DNA from 3 places in the Micromonospora sp. LA-10 genome. Region 3 is predicted to be linked to each of the others. Evidence: riboswitches for the same ligand, from Rfam matches in the RefSeq annotation. Region 3 holds a riboswitch; each other region holds the start of a gene.

Region 1 (9,272 bases), 1.6 Mb from region 3:
CAGCAGGGCGCCGACCTGCTGGTCGGCCTCCGCCGGGTGCCGGAAGCGCCCCTTCGGGTTGATCGTGTACTCGTTGCGCCGCCCCACCCGGGTGCGGCGCAGGTAACCCCCGGCCTCCAGGTCGGCGACGATGGCCTGGGCCGCCCGTTCGGTCACGCCCACCTCGTCGGCCACGTCCCGCAGCCGCGCGGTGGGGTTGCGCGCGATCGCCAGCAGCACATGCCCGTGATTGGTGAGGAAGGTCCAGTTACGGCGGCTCCCGTCCTCAACTGGTGTGGTCGCCATGGTGGTCATGCTATGGCCATCGACGGGCTCGCCCGAATCGGACGCGGCCCGGCACGGGAAAGTATGAAATGCGTATCACGAATCTTGACGTGCCCCACACGCCGTGTGACCGTGAAGTCGCGAGGCCGTACGGCCTGGTCGTTCCCCCAGGTAGACGAGGTGAGGCAGATGACGCCGAGAAGCCCGGAGCAGGCGCTCGCGGAGCTGCGCGCCGGTAATCACCGGTTCGTCACCGGCGTGCCGCAGCATCCGAATCAGGACGCCGGGCACCGGGCGGCGGTGGCCGACGGCCAGCACCCCTTCGCGGTGATCGTCGGCTGCTCCGACTCGCGGCTCGCGGCGGAGATCATCTTCGATCGCGGCCTCGGTGACCTCTTCGTGGTGCGTACCGCCGGGCACACCGCCGGGCCCGAGGTGCTCGGCAGCGTCGAGTACGCGGTCACAGTGCTGGGCACGCCGCTCGTGGTGGTGCTCGGGCACGACTCCTGCGGCGCGGTCCAGGCCGCCCGGGAGGGGGTGCGGACCGGCGCCGCCCCGGCCGGGCACCTGGGCGCGGTGGTGGACGCGGTCTCGCCCAGCCTGCTGCGGGCCGCCCGGCAGGGGATCGAGGACCTCGACGGCATCGTCGACGTCCACATCGCGCAGACCGTGGAGACGCTGCTGGCCCGGTCCACCGTGCTGGCCGAGCGGGTCGCGGCGGGGCGGTGCACGGTGGTGGGGATGTCGTACCGGCTCTCCGGCGGCCAGGTGCGGACAGTGGCGCAGGTCCCGGCGTCACTGCCCGCTCCCTCGGCGCCGGCGGACGCGGACGCGGCGCTGGCCGGCTGACCGCGGCGCCGGACGACGAGAAGGGGCCGCCCGCGGGCGGCCCCTTCTCACTGCGTCCAGGTCAGAGCATCGACATGTGGACGTGGTCGGTGTGGTTCGACGGTCCGCTGTACGAACTCCAGCCGGTGGCCGGGAACCAGATCTGCCGGTTCCAGATGACGTAGTAGATGCCCAGCCGGTCGGCGTTGCGGATGAGGAACGCGGCCACGTCGTTGCCGTACTTGCGGGTGTCGTTGTTGTGCCAGGGCGCGAAGCCGCTGTTCTGCAGCGACCAGTCGCACGCCTTGCCCTTGGGGTGCTCCCACGGCCCGCCCGGCCGGTAACAGCCCACGAAGCGCGTGTAGCCGGCGCGCCGGACCTCCTTGTAGGCGTGCAGCGTCCGCGGCGTGACGCAGCCCGAGGTGGTCGGGTCGCTCTCGCTGCACGACTCGGCCTTCCAGCCGCCGTCGGCGGTGCGGCCGGGGCCGATCTTGGCGACCGGTGAGGTGGCGTCGACCAGGCCGCCGGTGAAGCCGAGGCCGCCGACGAGCTTGAGGGCGCGCTCGGCCTGCACCTTCTCACGCTCCATCGCGTTCTTCTGCTTCTCCTGCTCGCGTACCTCGGCGTCGAGCGCGATCTTGGCCGTCTCGGCGCGGTTCTTGACCGCGTTGATGGCGGCCAGGCGCTGCGCGTTGAGGAGGTTCAGCTCGTCCAGGGCGTTGACGCGGCGGACGAACGAGTCGGGCGAGTTGCTTTCCAGCAGCATCGCCATCGCACCCATCCGGCCGGTCCGGTAGGACTGGGCGGCGAGCTGGTTGACCTGCGGGCTGAGCGCCTCGAGCTCGGCCTGTGCCGTCTGCACCTCGGCGGCCAGCCGCCGCTGGCGGTCCTGCGACTTGGCCAGCTTCGCCTTCGCCTGGAGGAAGTTGCGGTTGGCGTTGTTGATCGCCTCGGTGATGAGTGGTGGTTCGCCGTCCTCCTCGTGCCCGGACGGCTTCGGGGCCGCCGCGGCGGCGGGGGCCGCCATCGCCGAGTTCGGCCCGGCCAGCACTGCCAGCGAGGCCAGCACGGCCACCAGGGGTGTCAGCCAGCGGCGCAGGGGTGGCGTCACAGTGTTCCCTTCCGTCGGCCGCCGACCGGGTTAGCTGACGGGTTCGGGACGGAAGTGGCCCCTACCGCTCGCGCGGATTCACCCCTTGTACCTGGTTCCCCGGCTCGCCCGCAGGCGATTGGGCGGCGGCACCGCTGGCGCCGGTGCGCGCCTTCGGCGGTGACCGGCAGCGAGGTTACCCGACAGCACTCCTGCGGATCTACGTCCGGAAGCCGACCAATAGCGAGATTTCGCCGTGGCGTGCCGTGACCAGCATCGCGTTTGAAATCGATGGTCACCGTGCGGAGTGTCACCATGTCGCCTCCGTGCTTTTTCCGCCGCCGAGCGCCTCCAGCGCGTCGTCGCGTCCGCCCGGCGGACGGGGCGCGGGGGCCGCCGGCGCCGCGCCGGGCGCGCGCCGTCCGGCGGTGGTCACGATCGCGGCCAGCGCGGTCGTCAGCGGTACGGCCGCGATCAGGCCGAGCGTGGCCACCGCGCTGCGGACGATCTCCTGGGCGAGGAACTCGCTCGTGAGGATCTGGCTCACCGGGCGGGAGTCGGCGACCAGCAGGAGCAGGAGCGGCAGCGAGGCGCCCGCGTACGCCAGCACGATGGTGTTGACGGTGGACGCGATGTGGGCGCGGCCGACGCGGGTCGCCGCCCGGTAGAGCTGCCGCCGGGACAGTCCCGGGTTGGCGTGCGCGAGTTCGGTGACGGTGGCCGCCTGGGTGACTGTGACGTCGTCCAGCACGCCCAGCGAGCCGATGATGATGCCCGCCAGCAGCAGCCCGTGCAGGTCCACGTCGGCCTGGAACATGGACAGGGTGGTGGCGTCCTCGCTGCCGAAGCCGGTCAGGTGGGTGGCGGACGTGGCGAGCAGGCCGAGCACACCGGTGATCACCAGGCTGCCGAGCGTGCCGAGCACCGCCACCGACGTCTGCGCGGTGACCCCGTGCGTCAGGTAGAGCACCACGAACATGATCAACGCGGCGCCCACGATAGCCACCAGCAGCGGCGGCTGGCCGCCGCCGATGCCGGGTAGCACGAAGCCGAGCAGGATGGCGAAGCTGGCCGCCAGGCCGCCGAGCGCGGCGAGCCCGCGCCAGCGCCCGAACGCCACGATGGCGGCGGCGAAGAGGACCAGAAGCCAGATCAGCGGGGTGCCGCGCTGGTGCTCGGCGATGTTGTAGGACTTCACCGAGGGGTCGGCCGGGTCGATCAGCTCGACCAGGACGATCTTGTCGCCGACCTCGACCCGTGGCGCCCCCGGCCCGGCCGGCAGCGGCGTCTCGACCTGCCGGCCCGCGTCCGGGCCCTGCTCGGCGGTGACGGTCACGGTGCCGCAGGGCCCGCCCGCGCCCTCCGGGGCCTCCGGGGTCGGCGGGCAGGGCTCGGTGACCACCCGGGTCACGGTGCCGTGGTAGCGGGGGACGTCCGCGCCGCCGACCGGCTCCCGGTCCTGCCGGGGCCAGAGCACCAGCGCCGCGATCACGGTGAGCGCGAACAGCGGCACCACCGTGGCGACGAGCAGCCGGCGTACGCGCGGCGGCGTGGGCGGTGCGGGGCGGGTGTGGTCGGCACCCAAGGCGTCTCTCCCAACGGTCGCGGCGACGCCTGGTCCGCCGGACCGGTGTGGTCACCGGGCCGGCGCGGACGTGTCGGCCACGTCCGGGTCGTCGTCCGGCCATGGTAGGCAGCCCGGCTGGGCGCACCCGGGCACCGTGGCCGGTGCCGCGCGCCCCGCTCGGGTCAGGTCAGGCCGGCCCGGCGTCGCCGGTACTCGTCCTCGTCGATCTCGCCGCGCGCGTACCGCTCGTCCAGGATGCGCCGGGCCGTCGTCGGGCCCAGGTACTGCGGGCCGGTCCACCGCACAGCCGCCCAGACGAGCCCTGCCAGCACCGCGAGCACCAGTAGGGACCAGATCCACATCCAGCCCATCATCGGGCTCTGCCACATCATCGGGCCGCCCTCCGTCCGTCGCCGCGGGTCCGCCGGGGTCGGCCTGCCCGCCACTTCGACGGTACGACCGGCCCGACGCGTCGGCGCGGGTCGATGTGCCCGGCTCCGGGGGCCGGAGGTCCCGCTCAGCCGCGCTTCATCAGGCGGCCGACGGCGGCCATCATCTCGGTCGCCATCTCGTCGGCCCGGCCCTCGGCGGCGCCCTCGTGCATGCAGTGCCGCGCGTGGCCGTCGAGCAGGCCGAGGCCGACCTTGTCCAGCGCCGCCTGGATGGCCGAGATCTGGGTCAGCACGTCGATGCAGTAACGGTCGTCCTCGACCATCTTCTCGATGCCCCGGACCTGACCCTCGATGCGGCGGAGCCGGGCGAGGAGTTGGTCCTTGCTGGCGGTGTAGCCCCGGGTCGGGCTGGACGGCGCGGTCATGGAAACGAGGATAGCGTACCCCTCGGGGGTATGCTAACGTTCCGGCAGTACCCCCAGGGGGTATAAGATCGGAGGGCGAGATGGAGAGCACCTACCAGGTGAGCGGCATGACCTGCGGCCACTGCGTCAACTCGGTGAGCACCGAGCTGAGCGCGCTTCCGGGCGTCACCGACGTCCAGGTCGACCTGGCCACCGGCCGGGTCACCGTCACCAGTCAGAACCCGCTGGACGCGGACGCCGTCCGGGCGGCGGTCGACGAGGCCGGCTACGACCTCGTCGGTGCGTGACGGGTCCACGGACCCGCAGGAGCGAGGAGAAACCATGAACACGGCGACGAAGCTCAGCGGCTTCGCGCTCGGCCTCGTGGCGGTCTTCGGCGCGGCGTACGGGATCGGCAACCTGGCCGATCCCGTCGCCCCGGCCGCCGAGGCCCGCCACGACGACAGCGGCAGCGACCACGGGACCGGCGACACCGGTCACGGTGACGAGAACCACGCGGGCGGCGACGCCGCGCACCTGCCCGGCGGGCTGCTCGTCTCCGAACGCGGCTACACGCTCCAGCCCACCACCACGGCGGCCGGGCAGTTCGCCTTCCGGATCACCGGCCCGGACGGCACGCCGGTCACCCGCTTCGAGGTGGCCCACGACAAGCGCATGCACCTGATCGTCGCCCGGCGGGACCTCTCCGGGTTCCGGCACGTCCACCCGGAGATGGCCGGCGACGGCACCTGGTGGGTCGCCTCCCCGCTCGACGGCCCCGGCGTCTGGCGGGCGTTCGCCGACTTCACGCCCGAAGGCGGCGAGCCGCTGACCCTCGGCCTGGACGTCACGGTCTCCGGCGAGCTGGCCGCCCGGCCGCTTCCGGCGCCGGCGACCAGCACCACCGTCGACGGCTACACCGTCACCCTGACCGGCGCGCCGGAGCCGGGCCGGACGAGCCGGCTCACGCTCTCCGTCAGCCGCGACGGGCGGCCGGTCACCGACCTTCAGCCCTACCTCGGCGCGTACGGGCACCTGGTGGCGCTGCGGCAGGGCGACCTGGCGTACCTGCATGTGCACCCGGAGGGCACGCCCGGCGACGGGCGCACACCCGCCGGTCCGGCGATCACGTTCGCCGCGGAGGTGCCCTCGGCCGGGGCGTACCGTCTCTACCTGGACTTCCGGCACGGCGACACGGTGCACACCGCCGAGTTCACCGTCCTGGCCGGCGACCAGACCGCGCCGGCGCCCGCCGCGCCGGCACCCACCACCGCACCGACCCCGGACGCCGGACACGGCACGCCCGGGCACGGGCACAGTTGAGCGCCGGAGGTGCCGCGATGACTGCCACGGGAAAGGCGCTGCCCACCGCGCCGAACCTGATCGAGCTGGCGATCGGCGGGATGACCTGCGCGTCCTGCGCCGCCCGGATCGAGAAGAAGCTCAACCGGATGGACGGCGTCGAGGCGACGGTGAACTACGCCACCGAGAAGGCCACCGTCCGGTACGCCGACGAGGTCGCGCCGGCCGACCTGATCGCCACAGTCGAGAAGACCGGCTACACCGCAGTGGTGCCGCCCCCGCCCGAGCAGGCGACCGCAGCGGCCGGGGAGCCGGTGGACGAGCTGCGCGCCGCGCGTACCCGGCTCTGGGTCTCCGCCGTGCTCACCGTGCCGGTGATCGTGCTCGCCATGGTTCCGGCCTGGCAGTTCGACTACTGGCAGTGGGCCTCGCTCACGCTGGCCGCCCCGGTCGTGGTCTGGGGCGGGCTGCCGTTCCACCGCGCCGCCCTGGTCAACCTGCGGCACGGCGCGGCGACCATGGACACGCTCGTCTCGCTCGGCACGCTGGCCGCGTTCGGCTGGTCGCTCTGGGCGCTGTTCCTCGGCGACGCCGGCATGCCCGGCATGAAGCACCCGTTCAGCTTCGACATCACCCGGGGCGACGGCGCCGGCAACATCTACCTGGAGGCTGCCGCCGGGGTGACGGTGTTCATCCTGGCCGGGCGGTACTTCGAGGCCCGCTCCAAGCGCACCGCCGGGTCGGCGCTGCGCGCGCTGCTCGAACTCGGGGCCAAGGACGTGGCGGTGCTGCGCGGCGGCCAGGAGGTCCGGGTGCCAGTCGGTCAGCTTGCGGTCGGCGACCGGTTCGTGGTCCGGCCCGGTGAGAAGATCGCCACCGACGGCGTGGTCGAGGAGGGCACCTCGGCGGTCGACGCCAGCATGCTCACCGGCGAGTCGGTGCCGGTCGAGGTGGGGCCGGGCGACACGGTGACCGGCGCGACGGTGAACGCCGGCGGCCGGCTGGTCGTCCGGGCCACCCGGGTCGGCGGCGACACCCAGCTCGCCCAGATGGCGCGGCTGGTGGAGCAGGCGCAGACCGGCAAGGCGGCCGTGCAGCGGCTCGCCGACCGGATCTCCGGCGTCTTCGTGCCGATCGTGATCGCGCTGGCCGCCGGCACGCTCGGCTGGTGGCTCGGCACCGGCTCCGGGCCGACCGCCGCGTTCACCGCCGCGGTGGCCGTGCTGATCATCGCCTGCCCGTGCGCGCTCGGCCTGGCCACGCCGACCGCGCTGCTCGTCGGCACCGGCCGCGGGGCGCAGCTCGGGGTGCTCATCAAGGGGCCGGAGATGCTGGAGTCCACCCGCCGGGTCGACACCGTCGTGCTGGACAAGACCGGCACCGTCACCACCGGCCGGATGGCGCTGGCCGAGGTGCTGCCCGCCGACGGCGAGGACGCTGCCGAACTGCTCCGGGTGGCCGGCGCGCTGGAGGCCGCCTCCGAGCACCCGATCGCCCGGGCCGTCGCCGAGGCCGCGGCCGAGGCCGGTCCGCTGCCGCCGGTCGGCGAGTTCGCCAACGCCGAAGGGCTCGGCGTGACCGGCACCGTCGACGGCCGGACCGTGGTGGTCGGCCGAGCGCGGCTGCTGCGCGAGCGGGGTCTCGACGTACCCGAGGAGGTCGCGCGGGCCGCGACCGGCGCGGAGGCGGCGGGCCGGACGGCGATCCTGGCCGGCTGGGACGGGCGGGCCCGGGGCGTGCTCGCGGTGGCCGACGCGGTGAAGCCGACCAGCCGGACGGCCGTCGCCCGGCTGCGCGAGCTGGGGCTCACACCGGTGCTGCTCACCGGCGACAACGCCACTGTGGCGAAGGCGGTGGCCGCCGAGGTCGGCATCGACGAGGTGATCGCGGAGGTGCTGCCCGCCGAGAAGGTCGCGGTGATCGAGCGGCTCCAGGGCGAGGGCCGGGTGGTCGCGATGGTCGGCGACGGGGTCAACGACGCCGCCGCGCTGGCCCGGGCCGACCTCGGGCTGGCCATGGGCACCGGCACCGACGCGGCCATCGAGGCCGCCGACCTGACGCTGGTCCGGGGCGACCTGACCGCGGCCGTGGACGCGATCCGGCTCTCCCGGCGCACGCTGGCGATCATCAAGGGAAACCTGTTCTGGGCGTTCGCCTACAACGTCGCGGCGTTGCCGCTGGCGGCGGCCGGGCTGCTCAACCCGATGCTCGCCGGGGCGGCGATGGCGTTCTCGTCGGTCTTCGTGGTCGGCAACAGCCTGCGGCTGCGGCGCTTCCGCCCGATCGGGTGAGGGGATTGGGCGGGTGGCCGACGGGGTAACCAGTTGTCGACAGGCAATCGCATCAGTGGAGGTCATCATGGGTCTCGACGACAAGATCGACAACACTTCCCAGGACGCCGCGGGCAAGGTCAAGGAGGGCGTCGGCCGGGCCACGGACAACGAGCGCCTGGAGGCCGAGGGCCGCAACGACCAGACCGGCGCCAAGCTCAAGCAGGCCGCCGAGAAGGTCAAGGACGCCTTCAAGAGCTGACGTACGCGCAGTGCACGTCGCCGGGCCGGCCCTTCGGGCCGGCCCGGCGTGCCGTACCGGTCAGCGTCGAACCCGGTAGCGCACGTGCGTGACAGTGGGCGACGCCACCACCTTCTCCGGCTCCAGCACCACGTCCAGCGGCCCGTCGAACAGCGGCGTGCCGCCGCCCAGCACGATCGGCACCGTGTGCAGCCAGACCGAGTCGAGCAGCCCGTCGGTCAGGTAACGGCGTACCGTGGCGCCGCCACCGGCCACGCAGACCCGCCCGTCACCCGCCGCCGACCGGGCCCGCTCCAGCGCCGCCCCGGGGCCGTCGGTGACGAAGTGGAACTCCGTGCCGCCGCTCATGACCAGCGGTTCCCGCGGGTGGTGGGTCAGCACGAACACCGGAGTCCGGAACGGCGGGTCGTCGCCCCACCAGCCGGTCCACCCGAGGTCCCACTGACCCTCGCCGCCGCCGAACATGCGCCGGCCCATCACGTACGCGCCGACGCCCTCGGTCATCTCCTCGATCACCTCGGCGTCCGAATTGCGCTCCCCGCCCTCCTGGCCGTGCTGCGCGCGCCAGCTCTCGGTGGCGAACGCCCACTCGTGCAACCGCAGGCCACCACGGCCCAGCGGGTCCGCCTGGCTCTGGCCCGGCGCCGCCACGTAGCCGTCCAGCGACACCGACATCTGACTGGTCACCTCTCCCATGACGGGTGGACCCCCGGGCGCGCGTCAACTCATCGGTCAGGCCAGGCGGGCGGCGCCGGCCTGGAGGTAACGGCGCTCCGGCAGGCTGGTGGTGGCCCGTGCGGCGGCCAGGTACGCGGCCCGCGCGTCCGCCCGGTCCCCGGCCAGGTCGAGCAGATGCGCGCGGACGGCGGCGAGCCGGTGATGGCCGGCGGTCC
Region 2 (9,272 bases), 2.8 Mb from region 3:
CCGGGAGATCGCCGCCGAGCAGCGCCACCTCGACCGGGTGTACGCCCGGCTGGCCGAACTGCGCCGGTCGGCGGCCGACGCCGAGCGGGAGGGCTATCAGCTGGCCCGGGTCGGCAACTTCGGCGCGCTGGTCGAGCGGGACGCGATGGTCTTCCACGCCGCCCAGCGCCGGCACGTGCTCGACGCCGAGCACGAGGGGCTGGTGTTCGGGCGGCTGGATCTGCGTACCGGGCAGGTGCTGCACGTCGGCCGCCTGGGTGTGCGGGGCGTGGACGCGGAGACGCTGGTGGTGGACTGGCGGGCCCCGGCTGCCGCCGCGTTCTACCAGGCCACGCCCGCCGAGCCTCGGGGCGTGGTGCGCCGGCGCACGATCCAGTCGGCCTCGGAGAAGGTCACCCGGATCGAGGACGACCTGCTGGACCCGGAGGCCGCGCCGCCGGACATGGCGGTGGTCGGCGACGGGGCGCTGCTGGCCACGCTGTCCCGGGCCACCGGCCGGGGCATGCGGGACATCATCGCCACCATCCAGCGCGAGCAGGACGAGGCGATCCGCTCCCCCGGCAACGGCGTCACGATCGTCTCCGGCGGTCCGGGGACCGGCAAGACTGCTGTGGCGTTGCACCGGGCCGCGTACCTGCTCTACTCCGACCGGGCCCGGTACGCCGGCGGCGGCATCCTGGTGGTCGGCCCGTCCGGCGTGTTCGTCGAGTACATCGCCTCGGTGCTGCCGTCGCTGGGCGAGGAGACCGCCACGCTGCACTCGCTCGGCTCGCTGTTCCCGGGCCTGTCGGCGTCCCGGACCGACCCGCCGGACGTGGCGGCGGTGAAGGGCTCGCTGCGGATGCGCCGGGTGCTGGAGCGCGCGGTACGCGACGCGGTGCCGGACTCCCCCGCCGAGCTGCGCCTGCTGTACCGGGGTGAGCTGCTGCGCCTTGAGCGTCCCGCGCTGGACGCGATCCGGGACCGGACGCTGGCCCGGGGCGCGCGCCGCAACGAGGTGCGCCGGTCGGCGTTCGACGCGGTGCTCGCCGCGCTCTACGCGCAGGCCCGCACGCTGCGGGTGGGCCGGCTGCCGGAGCAGCCCGCGTTCGAGGACGAGATCATCGAGCGGCCGGAGTTCCGCGAGTTCCTCAAGGCGTGGTGGCCCCGGCTGCACCCGCGGCACGTGCTGGACTGGCTGGCCCGCCCGGACCGGCTGCGCCGCTACGCCGGGGGGATCCTCTCCTCGGCCGAGATCCGGCTGCTCGGGCAGGCGTACCGCACGCTCGCCACCGACGGGCTGACGGTGGCGGACATCGCGTTGCTGGACGAGCTGGACGCGCTGCTGGGCAAGCCGGTGCAGCGGGCCCGACCCAAGCGCGACCCGTACCAGCTCGCCGGTGGTGTGCGCGAGCTGAGCACGTACGCCGATCGGCAGCGCGCCGCCCGGGCGGCGGCCCGGGAGCGTCCGGCCGACTACCGCGACTACGCGCACGTGGTGGTGGACGAGTCGCAGGACGTGTCGCCGATGCAGTGGCGGATGGTGGGCCGGCGCGGGCGGCTGGCGTCCTGGACGGTGGTCGGCGACCCGGCGCAGACGGCCTGGACCGGCGACCCGCAGGAGCTGGACCGGGCCCGGGACCAGGCGCTGGGCCGGCGCAAGCGGCACCGCTACGAGCTGACCACCAACTACCGCAACTCGGCGGAGATCTTCGCGGTGGCGGCGGCGGAGATCCGCCGGCTGTACCCGGATCTGCCGCTGCCCGACGCGGTCCGGTCCACCGGCGTGCCGCCGGTGGAGCGCACGGTGCCCGCCGCCGAGCTGCCGGCGGCCACCGTCGAGGCGGTCGAGGCGCTGCTCAGGCAGGTGGAGGGCACTGTCGGCGTGATCACGCCGGTGCCGCGCCGGGACGAGGTGGCCGGCTGGCTGGGCACGCGCGGCGCGGGCCGGCTGCAGGTGGTGACCAGCCTGCAGGCCAAGGGCATGGAGTACGACGGCGTGGTGCTGGTGGCGCCGAGCGAGATCCGGGCCGATCCCGGGTCGGGCGTGCGCACGCTCTACGTGGCGCTGTCCCGGGCGACGCAGCGTCTCACCACGCTCGACCCGGTGGGGTGAGTGGTCGCGTCGGCGCCGCCCACAGTTCACTTGCATACATAGCGATGTGAGCATACATTGGGCCCGGCCGGTACGCGGCAGGGAGGGTGTTGGCGTGGGCGCAGGTCATGACCACAGCGGCGCGGTGGCCAACGCGGCACACCGCCACCGGGGCCGCCTCTGGGCCGCGTTCGCGCTGCTCGCCGTCCTCATGGTGGTCGAGGCGGTGGCCGCCTTCACCACCGGCTCGCTCGCCCTGCTCTCCGACGCCGGGCACATGTTCACCGACGTGCTCGGCATCGGCATGGCCCTCGCGGCGATCACCGCCACTCGCCGCGCCGGCACCGACCCGCAGCGCACGTTCGGGCTCTACCGGCTGGAGGTGCTCGCCGCCCTCGCCAACGCAGTGCTGCTCGGCGCCGTCGCGGTCTACGTCCTGGTCGAGGCGGTACGCCGCTTCGGCGAGCCGCCGGAGGTGCTCGCCGGCCCGATGCTCGTGGTGGCGGTGCTCGGCCTGCTCGCCAACATCGTCGCCTTCGCGCTGCTGCGGGCCGGATCGAAGGAGAGCATCAACCTGCGCGGGGCGTACCTGGAGGTGCTCGGCGACCTGCTCGGCTCGCTCGGCGTGATCGCCGCGGCGCTGGTCATCGCGGTCACCGACTGGTGGTGGGCGGACCCCCTGGTCGCCGTCGGGATCGGCCTGTTCATCCTGCCGCGCACCTGGCGGCTCGGCCGGGCCGCGGTGCGCATCCTGGTGCAGGCGGCGCCGGAGCACCTGCAGGTGACCGCCGTGCACGACCGGCTGGCCGCGGTCCCCGGCGTGGCCGAGGTGCACGACCTGCACGTCTGGACGCTCACCTCCGGGATGGAGGTGGCCTCGGCGCACCTGACCACCGATCCGGGCGTCGACCCCGGCGGGGTGCTGGCCGCCGCCCGGGCCGCGCTGCACGAGGACTTCTCCATCGATCACGCCACGTTGCAGGTCGAACCCGGAGCGTCCGCGGGCGTGTGCGGCAAGACCGAGTGGTGATTAGGACAGACTTAAATCACTGTGGCTGTTGTACAGTAATGTCGGTTTTGCCCCACCATGCGGCACCACGCATCGGAGCCGCGTCCGGGCAGCGCCGGTAGGCTCGGTCGCGGCCGCAGCCACCGGCGTCACCGGCGCAGGTGGGGTGGCCGTCGCCTAATCGCCCGAAGGGGCGAGCCGGGGAACCACGCACGTGGGGTGCATCCGCGTCAGCGGTAGGGATCTTCCGTCCCGAACCCGTCAGCTAACCCGGTCGGCGGTTGACGGAAGGACATGTGAATGCCCCCAGTGGCACCTGCACGACGGACGGCCGCCCGGTTGGCGGCCCTGCTCGTCGCGACCCTGACTCTCGGCGTCGCGACCGTTCCGGCCTCCCCCGCCTCGGCGGCGCCCCGGACCGCCCTGCTCGCCGCCGCACCCGGCGACGACGAGGGCGGCACGCCGGAGCTGCGCGCCCAACTCGACGCGGCCAGCAAGGGCTGGCTGGAGGCGAAGGCCGCGCTGAACCAGTCGGTGAACCGCCAGAAGCAGCTGAACGACCAGCTCAAGACGGTCGGCGCCGAACTCGCCGCACGCGACGCCAAGGTCGGCGAGATCGCCGGAGTGGCGTACCGTGCCGGCCGCCTCGGCACCGCAGCGGCGCTGCTCGACAGCAGCAGCCCGGCGGGCTTCATGGATCGGGCCGCCACCCTGGGACAGGTCGCCGCGCACGAGGACCGCACGGTGCGCGAACTGATCGCCACCCGCGACGAGGCCACCCGCACCCGGGCCGCGCTCGACACCGAGATCCGCGAGCAACGCAAGCAGGTCACGGTGATGGGCAAGCGCAAGGAGCAGGCCGAGCGCGCGCTCGAAGTGGCGAACCAGCGCTCCGCACGCAGCAACAGCAGCAGCGGAGGCGGCAGCGTCCAGGGCACCTCCAACAAGAACGCGAAGCCGGCGCCGCGCAACTCGGACGGCTCGTGGCCGTCGGAGTCGTGCAGCGTCAACGACCCGACCCCGGCCAACGGCTGCATCACCCCGCGGACGCTGCACGCGCTGCAGCAGGCCAAGGCGGCCGGCTTCACCCGGTACGTCTCGTGCCACCGGCCCAGCGGCTCGGGCGAGCACCCGAAGGGGCGGGCCTGCGACTTCGCCGCCCAGAAGAACGGCTTCGGCGGCGTGGCCACCGGCGGCGACCGGACGTACGGCAACAACCTGGCCGCCTACTTCGTGCGCAACGCCGACCCGCTCGCCGTGCTCTACGTGATCTGGTTCAAGCAGATCTGGCTGCCCAGCAGCGGGTGGAAGTCGTACAGCGGCGGCAACGGCGACCCGTCCAGCGACCACACCAACCACGTGCACCTGTCGGTGTACTAGCGCGCACCAGGGGGGCCGGCCGGATCGGGCCGGCCCTCCAGCGTCGCGCCGAGACGCGCCGCCAGGCTCAGGTGAGCCGCCCGGGCCTGACGGAACGCGTACCCGAACAGCGGCGCCGGCGCGGTCAGCGTGATCTCCACGTCGATGCGTACGGTGCCGTCCGGCTCGTCGCGCAGCCGGGTGTGGTTGCGCACCGTGGTCGCCGGCTGCTGCCGGGCCACCGTGACCACCTCGTCCTCGTTCGCGACCAGCACGTCCGCCTGGTACGTGACCGGAAAGTGCAGCGGGCCCAGTTGCAGCCGGTCGGTGATCGCGTAGCTGGCCAGCGCGCCCGGCCGGGCCGGCAGTTGCCGGACCCGGACGATCAGCGGATGCAGCTCACCCTGGCGACTCAGGTCACCCAGCAGGGCCACCGCGTCGGCCCGGCTGCACCGGGTCTGCACGGTGTAGCTGAAGCTGTCGCTGCTCTGCAAGCGGGCCCCCTCGCCGTCGTGCGTCGCGACGATCGTCCCGTACGGACGCCGGACTGGCAACGGGTAGAAGGTCCCCTGGCCGGAGGGGGTGTGAGCGGCGCTCAGGCGCCGGGCAGCACCTCGGGGGTGTCGTCGGCGAACCACGGCTCGGGAGCGCCGAAGAGGCCGAGCAGGCCGGTCACCCAGAGCTGCCGGTGCACGAACCGGCTCGGCTCGGTGACCACCAGCTTGACGCCGCTGACCTCGCAGGTCTGGAAGCCGGCGACCATGGCGCTGATGCCGACCGAGTCGATGAACGTGACGAGCCGCATGTTCAGCTCGATGCGCGAGGGACGGCCCTTCGCGAGCACCTCGGCGATCGCTTCCCGCACCTCGTACGCGGTGTCGACGTCGATCTCCCCACGGGGCGCGATCTGGACGACACCACCCGGCCGCACCGACTTCACGATCGACAGGCTCACGCGAGCACCTCCACTCGCCCTTGACGGGCGCCTCATCAGTACGCGGGCCGCGACCGAGAGTATTCCTCCAACGCCTCGGTCGCCACCCCCCGGGATGAGCAATTCGCGAACTGGGCACACCTGGGCGTACCCAATCCGGACCTCCGGGTTCCAGTTTCCCCTTCGCCGCGGGCCACGGCCAGCCTTACGGCCGGTCGGACCCGTCGATCCGCCGACCAGGGTAGCGGGCGCGCGCACTTAGCGCCGACACCCCACTCTCGGCGCGTTCGGGTGGTTCGTCCCGTTTCCGGAGACGGGTGGGCGACCGCGACCCACTGTGGGTTTGCCGCCGCCGCGCGCGGGGCACTGCCCGGGGGAGTCAACCCGTGACGCGCCGGATGGACACCGGAGTCCGAAGTGGCCGCCGGCCTTCGGCACCCGAGGAGGTAGAACTATGTTCGGATCCAACCTGCTGGACCGCCGGGGCAAGGCCGAGCGGGTCGCCGACCAGGCGTGGTCGCACCTGCTCTCCGCGGCCGGCTCCGCCGGTGACAGCGTGCGCGACGCCACCCGCACCGCCCGCCGCAACTCCTCCGGCCTCGCCGACGACGCCACCGACCTGGTCGGCTCCGCCGCCGAGGAGGCGCGCCGGCGTGCCACGCTCGCCTTCGACGCGCTGGCCGGGCGCCGGCCCGCCCTGCCCTGGACGCTGCTGATCGCGGCGGCGCTCGCGGGCGCGGCGATCGGCTGGGCCGCCGGCACCGCCGCCCGCGCCGCGGGCAGCCGCGACCGCGCCGCGGACGAGATCGAGTTCGTGGACGTGGACCGCCCGAACTCCCCGGCCGGCCTGGACGGCTGACCCGCACGCACCGCACGGTGGCCGCCCCGGGACTCCCGGGGCGGCCACCGTCGTGTGATGCCGCCGAATGTCGCCGTCGCCTCACCCGGACCGGGTGAGGGCCGGTCACCCGGGACACGCGCAGGATCGCGGGTGCGGGACCGCGTGCCCGCGCCGCCATCGACGGAGGGAGAGCCGGATGGCCACCGACACGATCACGCGCACCGACCGGGACATCCAGTCCGCGGTGCTCGACGAACTGACCTGGGAACCCCGGGTCGGCCCGGAAGAGATCGGGGTGACTGTCACCGAGGGCGTGGTGACGCTGACCGGCCGGGTGGACAGCTACGCCAAGAAGTGGGCCGCCGAACGCGCCGCGCACCGGGCCGCCCGGGTCCGCGCGGTCGCCAACGACCTTTTCGTCCAGATCGCCACCGCGGCCGGGCGGAAGGACCCGGAGATCGCCGTCGCGGCCGTACGGGCGCTGGAATGGGACGCCTTCGTGCCGGTCGAGGCGCTGCAGGTGACCGTCTCCGACGGCTGGGTCACGCTGCACGGCGACGTCGAGTGGGAGTACCAGCGGCGGGCCGCCGAACGGTCGGTCGCCCGGCTCACCGGCGTACGCGGGGTGAGCAACGGAATCGCCGTGCGCCCGGCGGTACGCGCCGACGGGCACGACCTGGCCGAGCGGATCGTGGACGCGCTCGCGCGCAACGCCGCCACCGAGGCCGAGAGCGTCGACGTCCGGGTGCACGGCGACACCGTGCTGCTGGGCGGGCAGGTCCACTCCGCCGGCGAACGCGCGGAGATCGAGCGGGTGGTGTGGAACGCCCCCGGCATCCGGGAGGTGCACAACCACCTCGTCGTGCGCTGAGCCGAACCACCCCGCCCGGGTGAGCCCGCCTCACCCGGGCGCCGGCCATGGTGGGAGGCATGAGTGATCCGAACGGGCTGATCACACCCGGGCGGGCCGTCCCCGGGTTCACGCTGCCGGCGGCGCCGGACGGGCGACAGGTGGGTCCCGGCCAGTTCCGGGGCCGTCCGGTGGTGCTGGCCTTCTATCCCGCCGACTGGTCACCGGTCTGCGGCGAGCAGATGGCCCTCTACCAGGCGGCCCTGCCCGAGCTGGAGCGGCACGACGCGGTGCTGCTGGGCATCTCGGTGGACAGCGTCGACTCGCACCGGGCGTTCGCCGAGAGCCAGGGCATCCAGTTCCCGCTGCTCGCCGACTTCGAGCCCAAGGGCGAGGTGTCGCGCCGCTACGGCGCGTACGCGCCGCGCGGGCAGTCCGACCGGGCGCTCGTAGTAGTCGACCCGGACGGCCGGGTCGCCTGGAGCCACCTGTCGCCGCCCGAGGTGAACCCGGGCGTGGACGGCATCCTCGACGCACTGGTTCGGCTCGATTCGGATCGGCGGGTGAACGCCTGATGACCACGCCACTTCAGGTCACCACCGCACGGCTGCGGACCCCGGTGACCGACCGCGACCACGTACGCGGGCCGGTGGACGCGCCGGTCACGATCGTCGAGTACGGCGACTTCCAGTGCCGGTTCTGCGGCGCCGCGTACCCGAACCTCACCGAGGTGCTGCGCCAGCGCGCCGACGTGGTGCGCCTGGCGTACCGGCACTTCCCGATCGCCAACATCCACCCGTACGCGGAGAGCGCGGCGGAGACCGCCGAGGCGGCCGCCGCCCGGGGCCGGTTCTGGGAGATGTACGACTGGCTCTTCCAGCACCAGGACCAGCTCGACCCGGTGCACCTGTCGCTCGGCGTCGAGCAGATCGGCCTGTCGCCGGACGAGATCGCCGCGGAGGTCGGCCGGCAGGAGTACGCCGACCGGGTCCGGCAGGACTTCGTCGGCGGCATCCGCAGCGGCGTCAACGGCACGCCGACGCTGTTCGTCAACGACGTCCGCCACGACGGCGGCTACGACGTCGCCGAACTGCTCACAGTGGTGGACGCCGCCGCCGACGCCTGAGTCAGATCAACCGCAGGTCGCGCGCCCGCCGGACGGCGTCCCGCCGGCGGGTCGCGTCGAGCTTGCGGTAGATGTTGCGCACGTGCGTCTTGACGGTGTTCACCGACAGCGACAGCTCGGCGGCGATCTCCACGTTGGACAGGATGCTCTGCAGGTACCGCAGGATGGTCAGCTCCCGCTCGGTGAGCGGCTCGTCCAGCCCGCGCGCCGGACCGTCCGCCGTCCCGGTGACCGGCTGCGCTTCAGCGCCCCGGACCAGCTCGCTCACCGTCGCCCAGTACGCGGTGCCCGAGTCCAGGTGCGCGGCCAGCAGGTCCCGTACCCCCGGGTCGGCCCGGGTGAAGACGCGCCGCAAGCCGTCCGGCTCGGCGAGCGCCAGCACCTCCTCCAGCACCCGCCCGGCCCGCCGGGCGTCCCCGGCCCCGCCGGCCAGCGCCGCGTCGAGCAGCCCCGCGCCGAGCCGCACCGGTAGCGGCCAGTCCGCCGCGCCGGGCCCGGCCCAGTCGGGCAGCGCCCGCTCCGCGGCGCGGGCGTCACCGGCGCGCAGCAGCAACCGGGCGGCCGCCAGCTCCGGCGCCGGCCCGTCGCCCGTGGCGTCGAGCAGCGCCCGGGCGCCGTCGGCGTCACCGGCGGCCGCGCGTACCTGGGCCTCCTCCGCGGCCAGCCACCCGCCCAGCTCCGGGCCGGGCGCGACCGCCCGCGCCCCGGCGAGCGTGCGCAGCGCGCCGCCCGGGTCGTCGCCGTCGGCCAGCAGCCCGGCCCGGCAGAGCGCCGCCAGCGCCGCGCCGCCCGGCTCCGCGGTGGCCGGACCGGCCAGCGCCAGGTGGGCCACGGCCTCCGCCGGCCGGTCCCGGTGCCAGGCCACGAGCGCCAGCGCCAGGTACGCGTAGCCGCAGTCCGACCGGGCCGACCAGCCCTGACAGGCCGGCATCGCCAGCGCCTCCCCGGCGAGTTCCTCGGCCGCCCGCAACGCGCCCCGGGCCGCCTCCAGCGCCGCCGAGCGGCTGACGCAGAGCAGCTCGGTCCGCGGCCGACCGGCCCGGCGCGCCGCCTCCCGCGCCTCGGCGAACCGGGTACGC
Region 3 (9,272 bases):
TCGTCTACTTCTGGCGTGGAGAGAAGGAGTACGGCCGTGGCTGAGCAGACCCTGCCGCTGAACGCCGGTCCCGTGTTCGACTCGGGTCGCGTGCCCACAGTCGTGGTGGACGACGTGCACGTGATTTACCGGATCCACAAGGGCGCGAGCGGCGGCACCACACCGGTCTCCGCGCTCAAGCGGATCGTCTCGCGCACCAAGGCGCCGAACATCCGCGAGGTGCACGCCGTCAAGGGCGTGAGCTTCACCGCGTACCAGGGCGAGGCGATCGGCCTGATCGGCAGCAACGGCTCCGGCAAGTCGACGCTGCTGCGGGCCATCGCCGGGCTGCTCCCGCCGGCCCGCGGCGCGGTCTACACCCAGGGCCAGCCGTCCCTGCTGGGCGTGAACGCCGCGCTGCTCAACGACCTGTCCGGCGAGCGCAACGTGGTGCTCGGCTGCCTCGCCATGGGCATGCACCCGGACCAGGTCAAGAAGATCGCCCCGGAGATCATCGAGTTCTCCGGCATCAACGAGCGCGGCGACTTCGCCTCGCTGCCGATGCGTACCTACTCCTCCGGCATGGGCGCCCGGCTGCGCTTCGCCATCTCGTCGGCGAAGAAGCACGACGTGCTGCTCATCGACGAGGCGCTGGCCACCGGTGACCGCAAGTTCCGGGTCCGCAGCGAGCAGCGGGTCCGCGAGTTGCGCGACAGCGCCGGCACCGTGTTCCTGGTCAGCCACTCCATCGGCTCGATCCGGGACACCTGCGAGCGGACCATCTGGCTGGAGGGCGGCGTCCTGCGGATGGACGGCCCCACCAAGGAGGTCTGCGACGCGTACGAGGGCCAGAAGTAGCCCGCCGGAGCGCACCGGTCCCGGGATCGCCCGGATCGGTGCGCTCCGCCGTCCGCGTTAAGGTTTCCTCGGCCGTCGACCGAAGTTCACGATCCGGTCACCAGAGCACGCATCCCCCATCCACGCAGAGTGAGGAACGGCAATGACGCAGGACCACACCACCGCACCGGACGCCGCGCCGGCGAGCCCGGCACCCTGGCGCCCCGCGCGTACGGTGGCCGTGATCCTGGCCGGGGGGACCGGCACGCGCCTCGGGCTGGGCATCCCGAAGCAGCTCCTCAAGATCGCCGGCAAGCCGATCATCGAGCACACCCTCGCCGTCTTCGAGGGCGCGCCGGAGATCGACGAGATCATCGTGCTGATGGCCACCGGCCACGTCGACGACGCGCGGCGCATCGTCGCCGACGCCGGCTTCCGCAAGGTCACCAAGGTGATCGAGGGCGGCGAGACCCGCAACGACACCACCCGGATCGCGCTCGACGCGGTCGGCGAGGGCGACGTCAACATCCTCTTCCACGACGCGGTCCGCCCGCTGGTCAGTGCCCGGATCGTGCGCGAGTGCGTCAACGCGCTCTGGACGTACTCGGCCGTCGACGTCGCCATCCCGTCCGCCGACACGATCATCCAGGTCGACGCGGACGAGTGCATCACCGACATTCCGGTCCGATCCCGGCTGCGCCGCGGCCAGACCCCGCAGGCGTTCCGCTCCGGCACCATCCGCGAGGCGTACCGCCGCGCCGAGGGCGACCCCGACTTCGCCGCCACCGACGACTGCGGCGTGGTGCTGCGCTACCTGCCCGGCACGCCGATCAAGGTGATCGACGGCTCGGACGAGAACATCAAGGTCACCCACCCCGTCGACGTGCACCTGGCCGACAAGCTGTTCCAGCTCGCCGCCGCCCAGGCGCCCCGGCTGACCGACCACCGCAGCTACGCCGAGGAGCTGACCGGCCGGACCATCGTGGTCTTCGGCGGCAGCTACGGCATCGGCCACGACCTCGCCGAGCTGGCCCGCGGCTACGGCGCCCAGGTCTTCCCGTTCAGCCGCTCCACCACCGGCACCCACGTCGAACGCGCCGAGGACGTGACAGCCGCGCTGAAGACCGCGTTCGAGGCCACCGGCCGGATCGACCACGTGGTGGTCACCGCCGGCATCCTGGAGAAGGGCGCGCTCGCCGAGATGGACTCCGAGACGATGGACCGTCTCCTGCACGTCAACTTCGTCGGCCCGGTCACCATCGCGCGCCAGTCGCTGCCGTACCTCCAGCAGACCAAGGGCCAGCTGCTGCTCTACACGTCCAGCTCGTACACCCGGGGCCGGGCCCGCTACGCGCTCTACTCCGCCACCAAGGCCGCGCTGGTCAACCTCACCCAGGCGCTCGCCGACGAGTGGGCCGAGTTCGGCGTACGCGTCAACTGCGTCAACCCGGAGCGCACCGCCACCCCGATGCGGACGCGGGCCTTCGGCGAGGAGCCGGAGCACACGCTGCTCTCCTCCGAGGCGGTCGCGCAGGCGTCCCTGGACGTGCTGATCTCCGACCTGACCGGCCAGGTGGTCGACGTGCGCCGGGCCCCCGGCGAGCAGGCCGCCGCCGTACCGGCGCAGCCCGGCGCCGACCGGTCCGAGCTGTCCACCGGCGCCTGAGACCGACGGGACGTGCCAGATGCGTGGTGACCTGGTCCGCAAGCTGCTCGCCCGGGTACTGACCACCGGGCTGGCGGTGCTGGCCTTCCTCGTCGTGGCGCTCACCGGCGCCACCGGCTGGGGCCTGGCCCTGGCCGTCGCGGCGCTCGCCGCCACCGCCTGGGAACGCCGGGTCCGCCCGTCGGCCGACGGCCTCGCCGAGACGGTGCTCGTCGCCGCCGGCATCCTCGTCGGCTACGCCCGGCGCCTCGACGACGGCTTCGACCCGGCCCTCGCCGCCACCGCGCTCGTCCTGCTCGGCCTGGTGCTGCTGGTCGGCCCGCTGCGGCAGGCCGGCGCACTGGAGATCCGGGCGGCGAACCTCCCGGTCCGCACCTGGACGCCGCTGGTCGCCGCCCGGCTCGGCGACGCGCTGCTGGCGCTGCTCGCCGTGGTGGCGCTCGCCGCCGCCCTGACCCTGCCCGCCTGGTCGGCGCTCGCCGCCACGCTGCTCGTCGGCGCTGGCTGCGGGGCGGTCGCGCTCGACCTCGCACGTCGCCGGTTCCGGCCGCCCGCCGGCGGTGGCCCGGTCGGCCGCGCGCTGCGCCGCCACCAGCCCGAGTTCGTACTGCACTTCTCCGCGCCGCCCGGCTCGGAATACCAGGTCACCATGTGGCTGCCGTACCTGGAACGGATCGGCCGCCCGTTCCTGGTGGTGCTGCGCGAGCCGGAACTCCTGCCCGCGGTGGCCGCCGCCACCCGCGCCCCGGTGGTCCTCTGCCCCACCCTGAAGGCGCTCGACGAGGCGCTGGTGCCCAGCCTGCGCGTCGCGTTCTACGTCAACCACGGCGCGAAGAACGCCCACCTGATCCGGTTCAACCAGCTCACCCACGTGCAGCTGCACCACGGCGACAGCGACAAGGCCCCCAGCGCCAACCCGATCTCGGCCATCTTCGACAAGATCTTCGTGGCCGGGCAGGCAGCGATCGACAGGTACGCCCGCGCCGGCGTGGAGATCCCCGCCGACAAGTTCGTCGTGGTCGGCCGGCCCCAGGTCGAAGCCATCGAGGTACGCCGGGAGCCGGTCACCGCTTCCGCGCACCCGACGGTCCTCTACACCCCGACCTGGACCGGGCACCACGCCGACGCCAACTACTGCTCGCTGCCGGTGGCCGAGACGCTGATCCGCCGGCTGATCGACCGCGGGGCGGCGGTGATCCTGCGCGCCCACCCGTACACCGGCAAGAACCCGGCCTCGGCCCGCCAGCTCGCCCGGCTCACCGAGCTGCTCGCCGCCGACCGGGCCAAGACCGGCCGCCCGCACGTGTGGGGCGCCGCCGCGGCCCGCGAGCTGACGCTCACCGAGTGCGTCAACCGCGCCGACGCGCTGGTCTCCGACGTCTCCGGCGTCATCTCCGACTGGCTCTACTCCGGCAAGCCGTACGCGGTCACCGACACCGGCGCCGACGGCGAGCACTTCGTCGAGCGGTTCCCGCTCGCGGCCTCCGGCTACGTGCTGCGGCGCGACATGTCGAACGTGGACCAGGTGCTCACCGACCTACTCGACGCCGACCCGAAGGCCGCGCAGCGCTGGGCGGCGCGTACCCGCTACCTGGGCGACTTCCCCGCCGACGCCTACGCCGAGGCGTTCCTCGCCGCCGCCCGCCGCGAGCTGGAGGCCGACTGGGCGGTCCCGGCGCAGCGCGCCGTCGTGTAGGCCCGCTCAGAGGTACGCGTCGAGCAGGGCGAGCACGGCGGCCGGGTCCTCGACGTGCGCGTTGTGGCCCAGACCGGGCAGGGTGGCGACCGGCGCGCCCAGCTCCTTGAGCTGCTCGTCGCTCACCATCGGGTCCTGCTCGCCGCGGGCCAGCAGCACCGGCACGCCGGTGGCGGCCAGCAGGGCGGGCAACCGGGGCTCGCCGACCGCGAACGCGGCCGGGTCCATCGCCAGCCGCCAGCGGCCGTCCACCCGCCGCAGCCCCGCCTCCACCACCGGATGGTCCGGCGCGAACAGCCCGGCGAGCCCGGACACCCGCAGGTAGCGGCGGGCCGCCTCGTCGCGGGTGGCGAACCAGGTGACCGGCCGGGCGGCCAGCTCAGCCGCCTTCGCCAGCTCGGCCGGGGACCAGACCGCCTTGATGCCGAGCCCCACCACCGCGTCGACCGGAAGAGCCCGCTGCCGGGCCGCGAGCGCCAGCGCCACCACCCCGCCGAGCGAGTGCCCGAGCAGCACCAGCCGGTCGTCCGGACCCAGCCGGACCGGGCCGAGCCCGTCGGCCACGCGCTGGGCCAGGGCCTCGAACGAGTAGCCGTCGAGCGGCGGCGACCAGCCGTGGCCGGCCAGGTCGGGGGCGAGCCAGCGCCCGGGCCAGCGGCGCTCCAGCAGTGGCGCCCAGGGCAGCCACACCTCGCCGGTGGCGCCCATGCCGTGCAGGAGAATCAGGTGCCGGTTCCCCGTCGCATCGCCCATTGGCGCAGTCTGCCACCGCCCGCCCCGGACACGCGAGACCGAACCCCCGACCCGCCACCCACGCCGCCCGCCCTCACGCCGCCCGCCCTCACGCCGCCCGCCCCCACGCCGCTCGCCCCCGCCCCCGCGCGCCGCTCTCGCGCTCGCCCCGCGCTCGCCCCGCGCTCGCCCGCCCTCTCCCTCTCCCTCTCCCTCTCCCTCTCCCTCTCCCTCTCCCTCGCCCTCGCCCTCGCCCTCGCCCTCGCCCTCGCCCTCGCCCTCGCCCTCGCCCTCGCCCTCGCCCTCGCCCTCGCCCTCGCCCTCGCCCGTCGATCTTGCACTTCCCGCCCTCTCACCGTCGATCTTGGAGTTGTGGTGCCTCCCATAGCGGGTGAGCCGGGCATACCAGGCGCCACAAGTCCAAGATCGGCGCGCCGGGGCCGCGTGAGAGCCGCGCCAACGCCGCCTGAGGGGTGCGCCGAGGCCGCGTGAGAGCCGCGGCGGGGACGGGCGCGGCGCGGGCGGGACGGAGAAGGCCGGCACCCCCGGGAGGGGCGCCGGCCTTCGGTTGGTGCTGGTTGGTCAGGCGGAGTAGCCACGGCTGGCGATCCAGTGGGCCAGGTCGATGGTGGTGAGCCAGTACGACGGCAGCGACGGGTCGGCCGAGTCGGCGATCCGCACGGTCCGGCCGTCGTCCTTGTAACCGATCACCGCGACGTAGTGGCCGCCGGGGAACGAGTGCCAGCCGCCGTTGGTGTCGGTGGCGGTGCCGGCGACGTTCGCGACGACCGCCCGGCCGTTGCTGATCGCCTCGACCACGTCGGCCTGGAGCCGGTCCATCTGGGCCGGGCTGGCCGAGCCGGGAATCATCCGGGTCCGGTACGGGTTGCCCTTGACCTGCTGGTTGAGCACGCGCGTGGTGTCCTCGGCCGAGTTGGTGCCCATCTCGGTGGTGCCGAGGGGACCGGCCAGCGCGTCCTGACTGCGCTCGATGCCGGTGGCGCTGAGCGCGTTGCGCACGGCAGCCGGGCCGCAGTAGTAGTAGTTGATCTGCGCCTGGTAGTCGTAGTCGAGCGACTTGCTGGACGGCGGCTTCGGCGCGGCCTTGGTGACGTCCGGGTCCGGCGCGGCCTTCTTCGCCGACCGGGAGGCGCTGGGCGACGCGCTGGGCTCGGCGCTCGGCGAGGCCGGCGGGACGACGATGCGCGCCTCGCCCCGGCTGGCGGGCTCGCCGAGCCGTGCGTCGAGTTCGGCGACCGAGGCGGTGTTCTCCTGGCGGACCGGGGCGTCCTCACCGGCGGCGAGGGCGGTGCCGGCGCCGGCGGCCAGCACGAGCGCCGCGGCCGATCCGGCGATGATCTGGTACGGGCGTTCGGTGGCGATCCGGCGCAGCTGACGCTTCAGGTGGTGCTTCACGAAAATCCTCCACGGGGGGCGTGTCGGCACACGCCGGCCCGGCACGCGGGGTGTCCACACGTGCTGCAGGGCCGGATGGGCCGGGGGAACGGGTACGCCCGCGATGCCGGGCGCCCAGGGGCGGTGTGCCGGTCGCGTCAGGCGAGCGCGGGTACCGCGGAGCCGTGGAGGCGGGGGGACGATCGAGGGGTGGGCACGAGGATGGGACTCCTTCCGTGGCCGCCGACCGGGTTAGCTGACGGATTCGGGCGGGAAGTACGCCCTACCGCGGCAGTGGCCGCGGATTCACCCCGATGGTGCTCATGGTTCCCCGGTTCGTGATGACACGATTAGGCGGGTCGGCGCGGCGTCGCATTCTGCGATCGGTTACCGCACCGGACGCGCCGACACTACCGGCGGGTACTGCCCCTGCCAAGCGCTCCCACCTGCGTAAACGTGATCTTCGGTAACGGATTTCGGAACACCCGGTTACTCACTTCGCTCAATGGGACAAGCGGTGGTGATGTGACCTGGCGGCGGATAAGGGGACAGACGGCGAGCCGGCGACCGGCAATTGCGCGCTCCGCTGCCCTGTTCCGCGCCGGACGCCCGTTTCCACGCACCGGGTGGGCCGGGTCACCACATTCCCGGTAACAATTCGGTCGCCTCAGCCGACCCGGGCCGGACGCCAACGGGCGTTGCGGACGGCCGCGCCGACCGGCAGGGGCGTCGTCGCCGCGCCGCGGGACACCGTAGCGGGCCGCAACGCCAGGGTGGCCGCGTACGCCTCGGCGGCGAGCGCCCGGGCGGCCTCGGCGGCCAGTTCGGCGTCCCGCCAGGCCAGTCGCTCCCGCTCGGCGGCGCTCTCCCACCCGGCCCGGCGCCGGTCCCGGACGGTGCGGGCCAGCACGATCTCCTGCTCGGCGGGGTGCCGGCGCGGGTCCCACCCGTTGCGGCGCGCCAGCACGTCGGCGAGCTGGCGGGCGGACAGGTCGCCACGCCAGTGCGCCGTCATGGCGGCGTGGTGCAGCCAGCGCTCCCGGGCCGCGTACTCCGCCGGGGTTCGCGGGGTGCGCGGGGCGGCCAGCGCGGCGGCCCCGGCCAGGCGGCGCGCGGCGGTGTCCGCCTCGTCGTACGCGGTCCAGGCCCGTTCCGCCTCGTCCTGCGCGGCCAGCCACCGCTCCCGGCGGCGACGGGCCGTCTGGGCGGCGCCGGCGGCGGCGACCGCCACCTCGTCGGCGTACCGGACGAGGTCGTCGCGGCGCGCGGCGTCCGCGTCCACCGGCTCGGCGGCGGCCTCGGCGGCGCCGTCCCGCTCGGGCCGGGCCACCAGCACGGCGAGCAGGCCGAACGCGAGCAGCATCAGGAAGGACCAGATGGCGGCGGCCTCGGGGACCGCGGTGAGGAAGTGGTAGAGAACGGTCTGCGACATGGTCGGCACCTCACGGGAAGAACCTGGCGGGAGACTCCGCACGGCCGGGCGGGGCGCGGGTGCGCCGGGCCGTCGAGGGGCGGGTGCGGGATGACGTTCGGTGGGTGCGGTGACGGGCGAGCGCCCGTGGGCGGATCAGCGGGCGGGCGGGGCCCGCAGGCCGACCGGCGCGGTGATCCGGCCGGCCGGGACCGGCTGGGGGCCGGCCGGGAGCGTGTCGGTCGCCCGTGGGGCGGGCGCGCCGACGGGACGAGCCTGCCGTTCGGCGGCGCGGTCGTGTTCCGGTCGCTGGGCGGCGGCCGGCGTGCTCGCGTACGCCGGACCGGCGACCACGGCCGGGGCGGCCGGGGCGGCGCCGGCCGGCAGCGTGGCCGCGCCGAACGAGCAGGCGACGACCACGGCGAGACTGGCCAGCATCCGGGCGGTCCAGCGCGCCACCCACCAAATGGGGCAGGTGAGCGCGATCGGAAGCACGGGTACAAATTACCGCCGATCCCCCACTGACGCACCGTCGCACGGCGTGTCGCGGATCGACCGGCCGACCGGGGCGCGTGTCAGTCCGGGCGACGCCGCCCGGCGTACTCGATGTCCTCGGCCGGACCGCCGACGGACGGCGCGACGCCGTCGGAGGCCGGGGTTCCCGCACCCTCGGCGGGCCCGCGCGGAGCCGGCACGGCCGGTGCGCGCGACGCCGCGCGGGACCGGCGGGACGGACCGAGCAGGCGCATCATCGGCAGCTCCACCCAGCGGTGCAGCGCGGCGGCGAGCGCGAGCGTGAGCAGCAGGAAGCCGAGTACCGCGAGCGGCCCCTGCCAGCCGGGCAGGCCGGTGCCCCAGTCCCCGGTCAGCCGCAGCACGGTGACCATGACCAGCACGTGCACCAGGTAGAAGGCGAACGACACCTCACCGAGCCAGATCATCGGCCGGGACCGCCAGGGGGTGGGCCGGCCGCGCACGTCGGCGTCCGCCGCCGCGGCGATGACCAGCAGGTACGCCACGGCGAGCAGCGCCGCCCAGAACTCGGCCGGGATCCACAGCGCGGCGACCACCCAGGTGGTGACGAAGATGCCGGTGGCGACGGCGAGGTTCGGTCCGCGCCAGCGGTGGCGGCGCATCAGCTCGGCGGCGGCCACGCCCATCCAGAACTCCAGCGACCGGGTCACCGGGAAGATCTGGGTGAACCACCACCGCTGCTCCTCCGGGACCAGCTCCTGGCCCGGCCACAGCGCCAGGATGAGCAGCGGCGCCGCGACCAGCACGGCCCGGAGCACCCCGGTACGGGCCCGGCGCAGCCGCGGCACCACCAGCGGCAGGCACAGGTAGAAGGCCAGCTCGCAGGAGAGCGACCAGCTCACGTTGTTGACGCTGTAGAAGTAGCCGTTCAGCGGGATCCACGCCTGGACCAGGAAGAAGTTGCCGATCGCCGCCCACGGCAGGACCGGGTCGGCGAACCACGCCGCCACCGCCAGCGCCGCCACGAACGTCACCACGTGGTTGGGGTAGATCTTGGCGAGCCGGCGGCGCAGGAACGTCCA

The links. A riboswitch is a leader RNA that binds a small molecule or an ion and turns the genes downstream of it on or off. The one in region 3 is predicted to bind cyclic di-AMP.
Region 1: another riboswitch for cyclic di-AMP. It lies ahead of ACSDG8_RS14515 (coiled-coil domain-containing protein); the one in region 3 lies ahead of ACSDG8_RS07045 (C39 family peptidase).
Region 2: another riboswitch for cyclic di-AMP. It lies ahead of ACSDG8_RS24945 (coiled-coil domain-containing protein); the one in region 3 lies ahead of ACSDG8_RS07045 (C39 family peptidase).

What each region holds. Positions count from the first base shown of each region.
Region 1 covers NZ_CP195710.1:3,090,666-3,099,937, reverse strand. Annotated here, with positions in the region: gene ACSDG8_RS14525 (helix-turn-helix transcriptional regulator) at 1-294, opposite strand, end outside; gene ACSDG8_RS14520 (carbonic anhydrase) at 454-1,113, shown strand; gene ACSDG8_RS14515 (coiled-coil domain-containing protein) at 1,175-2,203, opposite strand; cyclic di-AMP (ydaO/yuaA leader) riboswitch at 2,208-2,338, opposite strand; gene ACSDG8_RS14510 (YibE/F family protein) at 2,493-3,767, opposite strand; gene ACSDG8_RS14505 (SHOCT domain-containing protein) at 3,932-4,141, opposite strand; gene ACSDG8_RS14500 (metal-sensitive transcriptional regulator) at 4,267-4,566, opposite strand; gene ACSDG8_RS14495 (heavy-metal-associated domain-containing protein) at 4,647-4,853, shown strand; gene ACSDG8_RS14490 (hypothetical protein) at 4,888-5,868, shown strand; gene ACSDG8_RS14485 (heavy metal translocating P-type ATPase) at 5,886-8,138, shown strand; gene ACSDG8_RS14480 (CsbD family protein) at 8,206-8,379, shown strand; gene ACSDG8_RS14475 (dihydrofolate reductase family protein) at 8,440-9,075, opposite strand; gene ACSDG8_RS14470 (RNA polymerase sigma factor) at 9,112-9,272, opposite strand, start outside.
Region 2 covers NZ_CP195710.1:5,273,244-5,282,515, reverse strand. Annotated here, with positions in the region: gene ACSDG8_RS24955 (HelD family protein) at 1-2,095, shown strand, start outside; gene ACSDG8_RS24950 (cation diffusion facilitator family transporter) at 2,190-3,104, shown strand; cyclic di-AMP (ydaO/yuaA leader) riboswitch at 3,248-3,379, shown strand; gene ACSDG8_RS24945 (coiled-coil domain-containing protein) at 3,384-4,463, shown strand; gene ACSDG8_RS24940 (SRPBCC family protein) at 4,460-4,936, opposite strand; gene ACSDG8_RS24935 (STAS domain-containing protein) at 5,038-5,397, opposite strand; gene ACSDG8_RS24930 (hypothetical protein) at 5,831-6,235, shown strand; gene ACSDG8_RS24925 (BON domain-containing protein) at 6,414-7,088, shown strand; gene ACSDG8_RS24920 (redoxin domain-containing protein) at 7,148-7,642, shown strand; gene ACSDG8_RS24915 (DsbA family protein) at 7,642-8,193, shown strand; gene ACSDG8_RS24910 (LuxR C-terminal-related transcriptional regulator) at 8,195-9,272, opposite strand, start outside.
Region 3 covers NZ_CP195710.1:1,508,262-1,517,533, forward strand. Annotated here, with positions in the region: gene ACSDG8_RS07020 (ABC transporter permease) at 1-44, shown strand, start outside; gene ACSDG8_RS07025 (ABC transporter ATP-binding protein) at 37-837, shown strand; gene ACSDG8_RS07030 (bifunctional cytidylyltransferase/SDR family oxidoreductase) at 980-2,482, shown strand; gene ACSDG8_RS07035 (CDP-glycerol glycerophosphotransferase family protein) at 2,502-4,178, shown strand; gene ACSDG8_RS07040 (alpha/beta fold hydrolase) at 4,185-4,931, opposite strand; gene ACSDG8_RS07045 (C39 family peptidase) at 5,493-6,326, opposite strand; cyclic di-AMP (ydaO/yuaA leader) riboswitch at 6,532-6,672, opposite strand; gene ACSDG8_RS07050 (hypothetical protein) at 6,973-7,737, opposite strand; gene ACSDG8_RS07055 (hypothetical protein) at 7,873-8,211, opposite strand; gene ACSDG8_RS07060 (acyltransferase family protein) at 8,292-9,272, opposite strand, start outside.